Regions from separate parts of the Enterobacter sp. 186315 genome, predicted to be linked through region 1. Evidence: predicted binding sites of a transcription regulator. Region 1 holds the regulator's gene; the other holds the start of a gene.
What was found. The regulator LexA, encoded in region 1, represses DNA repair genes until DNA is damaged. The targets are predictions, from matches to a motif close to TNCTGTATGTACATACAGNA.
Positions count from the first base shown of each region.

Region 2: the regulator LexA is predicted to act here: its motif matches at 1,693-1,712, upstream of ACSVHP_RS09425 (DNA translocase FtsK 4TM domain-containing protein).

Region 1 is NZ_JBPTTK010000014.1:36,205-39,312, forward strand. It holds gene plsB (glycerol-3-phosphate 1-O-acyltransferase PlsB) at 1-250, opposite strand, end outside; gene ACSVHP_RS15795 (diacylglycerol kinase) at 405-773, shown strand; gene lexA (transcriptional repressor LexA) at 882-1,490, shown strand; gene dinF (MATE family efflux transporter DinF) at 1,555-2,892, shown strand; gene ACSVHP_RS15810 (CsbD family protein) at 3,012-3,108, shown strand, end outside.
Region 2 is NZ_JBPTTK010000006.1:164,818-167,925, forward strand. It holds gene trxB (thioredoxin-disulfide reductase) at 1-617, opposite strand, end outside; gene lrp (leucine-responsive transcriptional regulator Lrp) at 1,160-1,654, shown strand; gene ACSVHP_RS09425 (DNA translocase FtsK 4TM domain-containing protein) at 1,790-3,108, shown strand, end outside.

The DNA.
Region 1 (3,108 bases):
ACACGTAGCGCGGCAGCAGAGTGCCGTCGATTTCGAGCGGCTCAAGCGGGTCAGGGAGGTCGTGCGCCAGACATTGGGCGCGGAGCGTCAGCAGGTCTGCCTTCGAGTTATAAGGCAAAACGTACATAATAGGGCGAGAGGTATCCAGCCCTAATTCCAGCGCAGGTTCCGCCGGGATAGACTTGCTTTTTACCAGGACGCTTAATGGTAAATTAAGTAATTTGTAGTAAATTCGTGGCCAGCCGGACATAAACGATGTAAAGCCTCTGGTTAATAATGCAAATGCGGCGCAAGGATAACAGAATGCGCGCAAAATTTCTGTTGTTACCCGTCATACTTAAGGCGGCAGCAAAACGCGCTGCAACCCTAATTACTGACGCTATTTTCACTAAAAGGTTCTTTTAATGGCCAATAATACCACTGGGTTAACTCGAATCATCAAAGCTGCCGGCTATTCATGGAAAGGTTTCCGCGCCGCGTGGATTAATGAAGCTGCTTTTCGCCAGGAAGCCGTTGCCGCCATTGTCGCGGTGATTATCGCCTGTTTCCTTGATGTTGACGCAATAACCCGCGTACTTCTCATCGGTTCGGTACTTTTGGTGATGATAGTGGAAATTATCAATAGCGCTATAGAGGCCGTGGTCGATCGTATTGGCTCCGATTTTCATGAGCTGTCCGGTCGTGCGAAAGATATGGGGTCTGCCGCAGTTCTGTTGTCGATTATTACCGCATTAATCACCTGGGGCACGCTTCTCTGGTCACATTTTCGATAAGCCTTCAGGAATCACTAACTGCCTGGTTTTTTGTGCAGTTTTTGATTCCAAATTCGCCTTTGACTGTATATACTCACAGCATAACTGTATATACACCCAGGGGGCGGAATGAAAGCGTTAACGACCAGGCAGCAAGAGGTGTTTGATCTCATCCGGGATCACATCGGCCAGACGGGTATGCCACCTACGCGTGCGGAAATCGCGCAGCGTCTGGGGTTCCGTTCTCCAAATGCTGCCGAAGAGCACCTTAAAGCACTGGCACGTAAAGGCGTACTGGAGATTGTTTCCGGCGCGTCTCGTGGTATTCGTCTGCTGGTGGAAGAAGAAACCGGTATTCCACTGGTAGGCCGCGTTGCAGCAGGTGAACCTCTGCTCGCACAGCAGCACATTGAAGGTCACTACCAGGTTGATCCTGGCATGTTCAAACCGAGCGCGGATTTCCTGCTGCGCGTTAGCGGGATGTCCATGAAAGACATCGGTATTCTCGACGGCGATCTGCTGGCGGTTCACAAAACTCAGGATGTGCGCAACGGTCAGGTTGTGGTCGCACGTATTGATGATGAAGTGACCGTTAAGCGTCTGAAAAAGCAGGGCAACACCGTGCAGCTGCTGCCTGAGAACAACGATTTTTCCCCTATCGTGGTGGATTTGCGCGAGCACAATTTCTCCATTGAAGGGCTGGCCGTCGGCGTGATCCGCAACGGCGAATGGCTGTAATCTCTTCCTGACAGGCTGCGGCACTCCCGCAGCCTGACTCATTTTTCTGCCCCGGTATGTTCTCATGTCATTGCTGACCGCTTCTGATAAGGCGCTGTGGCGTCTTGCGTTGCCGATGATTTTCTCCAATATCACCGTCCCGCTGCTGGGGCTGGTTGATACCGCCGTAATTGGCCATCTCGATTCCCCCGTCTATCTGGGCGGCGTCGCCATTGGCGCCACGGCAACCAGCTTCCTCTTTATGCTGCTGCTCTTTTTGCGCATGAGCACCACGGGCTTGACGGCCCAGGCGTACGGCGCGAAAGATCCGCTGCGTCTGGCGCGGGCGCTGGTACAGCCGCTGATCCTGGCCCTGGGCGCTGGCGTGCTCATTGTGCTTTTACGCACGCCGCTTATCGATCTGGCCTTACACATCGTGGGGGGCAGCGAAGCGGTGCTGGAGCAGGCCCGGCGCTTCCTTGAAATCCGCTGGCTCAGCGCTCCGGCCTCCCTGGCAAACTTAGTGCTGCTCGGCTGGCTGCTCGGCGTTCAGTATGCGCGCGCCCCGGTTATCCTGCTGGTGGTGGGCAACGTCCTGAACATTGTGCTCGATCTCTGGCTGGTGATTGGGCTGCACATGAACGTTCAGGGCGCGGCGCTGGCAACGGCCATTGCGGAATACGGCACGCTGATAATCGGCTTGTGGATGGTCTGGCGCGTGCTGCACATGCGCGGCATCTCTCTTGGGATGCTGAAAACCGCCTGGCGCGGGAATATCCGCCGGCTGCTGGCGCTGAATCGCGACATCATGCTGCGCTCGCTGCTGCTGCAACTCTGCTTTGGCGCGCTGACGGTGTTTGGCGCACGTCTTGGCCCGGAAATCGTCGCGGTTAACGCGGTGCTGATGACGCTGCTGACCTTCACCGCCTATGCGCTCGACGGCTTTGCGTATGCCGTGGAAGCCCACTCCGGGCAGGCCTACGGCGCGCGTGAAAGCGGTCAGCTGCGCGAGGTCTGGCGCGCTGCCTGCCGTCAGTCGGGGCTGGTGGCGCTGGCGTTTGCGCTGATCTACGCCTGTCTGGGCGAGCATATTATTGCGCTGCTCACCTCTCTGCCTGCGCTGCGGGAGCTGGCAAGCCACTACATTCTCTGGCAGGTGATATTACCGGTGGTGGGCGTCTGGTGTTATCTGCTGGACGGGATGTTTATTGGCGCAACGCGCGGCGCGGAGATGCGTAACAGCATGGCGGTGGCGGCGGCAGGCTTTGGCCTTACGCTGCTGACGGTGCCGTATCTGGGCAACCACGGCCTGTGGCTGGCGCTGGCGGTCTTCCTCTCCCTGCGCGGCCTGTCGCTGGCGTATATCTGGCACCGTCACTGGCGCAACAACACCTGGTTTGCTTCCCCTCACGACAGAGCGTGATGGTTAAAGATTCTGAATATGAAACTGACCGCCGAATCCTTAACTACAATAATTATCACGTCCAGCAGAAATGTACGTCACGGACGTTATGAATTCACGCTTAACACGAGGACACGATTATGAATAAAGACGAAATCGGCGGCAACTGGAAGCAATTCAAAGGTAAAGCGAAAGAACAGTGGGGTAAACTCACCGATGACGACATGACCGTCATTG
Region 2 (3,108 bases), on a different contig from region 1:
CGGTTGGTGTGCAGCACGATGTTGCCGCTCGCCACTTTATCCATCAGACGTTTGATCAGGATCTTCTCCGCACGGAAGGTATCGCGACGGTGAATCAGGTGAACTTCAGACGCGATGTTCGCCAGATAGAGCGCCTCTTCTACTGCCGTGTTGCCGCCGCCAATTACCGCCACTTTCTGGTTACGGTAGAAGAAACCATCGCAGGTTGCGCAGGCAGAAACGCCGCGGCCCTTGAACGCTTCTTCAGACGGCAGGCCGAGATAACGCGCGGAGGCACCGGTGGCGATAATCAGCGCGTCGCAGGTGTATTCGCCGCTGTCGCCCGTCAGACGGAACGGACGGTTTTGCAGGTCAACCTTATTAATGTGGTCGAAGAGAATTTCGGTTTCGAATTTGGCCGCATGTTCATGCATACGTTCCATCAGCAGCGGCCCGGTCAGGTCGTTTGGATCCCCTGGCCAGTTTTCGACTTCGGTGGTGGTGGTCAGCTGACCGCCTTTTTCCATGCCGGTAATCAGTACCGGATGCAGATTAGCGCGTGCAGCATAGACCGCCGCGGTATATCCCGCAGGTCCAGAACCAAGAATTAGCAGCTTACTGTGTTTGGCCGTGCCCATGAGATCCCCATTGTTGTTGGCAGACATTGGGCTGGATTGTAGGGAATTTGTTGCCGTAAAAAAAGAGCGCAGCAGTTTTGATATCAATATGTGCAATAGACACGGGCGATGGATTAGGCGTTTTAGCATAACGCTTTCTACTGAAAACCGGTTGTTTATAAGGCAATAAAATGAGGATTTACGACCTGCCGTAATGAATATCTGGCATGTTGTACTAAAAAACGATGTTTTGCTTTGACAATCCCCTGCGCTTTTGCGAAAACATTCAAGGAAGAAAAAAAACGCATTACGCGTGTGCCGCATAGGTATGCACGTAAATGCCATTTTTACCGGGTCAGTGAAATCTACGCATGGCGTGGACAGACGCCATACGTGATGTCGGTGACTGCCTTTCGGCAACGGTCTTCTTACCATCGAACCCGAGTCCGCATCGCGTAAATTACATAAACAGTCGATGCGATGAATAACGGGTACAGGCTCTGAACAGTGATGTGCACAGGGTCCAGGCAGGAGTAGGGAAGGAATACAGAGAGACAATAATAATGGTAGATAGCAAGAAGCGCCCTGGCAAAGATCTCGACCGTATCGATCGTAACATTCTTAATGAATTGCAAAAGGATGGGCGTATTTCCAACGTCGAGCTTTCAAAACGTGTGGGACTTTCCCCGACGCCATGCCTTGAGCGTGTGCGCCGACTGGAAAGACAGGGTTTTATTCAGGGCTATACGGCTCTGCTGAACCCGCATTATCTGGATGCCTCACTTCTGGTATTTGTTGAGATTACTCTGAATCGTGGTGCGCCAGATGTGTTTGAGCAATTTAACGCCGCTGTACAAAAACTTGAAGAAATTCAAGAGTGTCATCTGGTTTCCGGCGATTTCGACTACCTGTTGAAAACCCGTGTGCCTGATATGTCCGCCTACCGTAAGCTGCTGGGTGAAACCCTGCTGCGTCTGCCAGGCGTGAACGACACCCGTACTTATGTGGTGATGGAAGAGGTCAAACAGAGCAATCGTCTGGTTATTAAGACGCGCTAACACGGAACAGGTGCAAAATCAGCGTAGTTTGATTACACTCCTGTTAATCCATACAGCAACAGTGCCGGGGATACCCGGCGCTGTTGTCCGTTTTAGCAAACAGGCAGGAAATGCCTGATACCTGGAGAGCCTTTCTTGAGCCAGGAATATACTGAAGACAAAGAAGTCACATTATCGAAGCTAAGCAGCGGACGTCGGCTCCTTGAGGCGTTGCTGATTGTTATTGCCCTTTTTGCCGTCTGGCTGATGGCAGCCTTACTCAGTTTCAATCCCTCAGATCCCAGCTGGTCACAAACCGCATGGCATGAGCCTATCCATAATTTAGGCGGCGTTCCCGGCGCCTGGCTTGCGGACACTCTCTTTTTCATTTTCGGTGTGATGGCCTACACCATTCCCGTCATTATTATTGGCGGATGCTGGTTCGCCTGGCGACATCGACAAAACGATGACTACATCGATTACTTTGCGGTTTCGCTGCGTCTGATAGGCGCGCTGGCGCTGATCCTCACGTCATGCGGCCTGGCGGCGATTAACGCCGATGATATCTGGTACTTCGCCTCGGGTGGGGTGATCGGCAGCCTGCTGAGTTCCGCGTTGCAGCCGATGCTGCACAGCAGCGGCGGCACGCTGACGCTGCTCTGCATCTGGGCTGCTGGCCTGACGCTGTTCACCGGCTGGTCATGGGTGAGTATCGCCGAGAAGATCGGCAGCTTTATCCTTACGCTTTTAACCTTCGCCAGCAATCGTACCCGTCGCGATGACACCTGGGTCGATGAAGACGAGTATGAGGACGAATACGAAGACGACGACGAAGCCCCCGTGCAGCGTCGTGAATCCCGTCGTGCTCGCATTCTGCGCGGTGCGCTGGCACGCCGTCAGCGTGTAGCCGAGAAATTCGCCAACCCGCTTGGGCGCAAAACCGATGCCGCGCTCTTCTCGGGCAAACGCATGGACGAAGAGGAACAGGTGGAATACCGCGCGGCCGGTGCCTCCGTGGATCCTGATGATGTCCTCTTCTCCGGTAACCGCGCGATGCCGGGCGATTTCGACGAATACGATCCGCTGTTAAACGGTCATTCGGTCACCGAACCGGTTGCCGCCGCCGCTGCTGCTACAACGGCAGCCCAGGTTTATGCCGCGCCCGCTGAAGCGGTAATGCCTTCTGCGCAGGTGCCCGCACCGGAGTCTGCTATCCAGCAGCCTCAGGTCGACTGGCAGACCGCGCCTGGCGTGCATACGCCGGAGCCTGTTATTGCCCCTGAACCGGAAAGCTACGTGCCGGTGCAGCAGGAACAATGGCAGCAGCCTTATCAGCCGGAGCCTGCGTACGAACCGCAGAGCCATCCACAGTACGAGCAACCGGTCGCACAGCCGTATCAGGAATATGTTCCTGAGCCCGTTGAACCGGAGCAGCCGTACGTAGAGCCTGAACCAGAAGTGGTCGAGGAAACGAA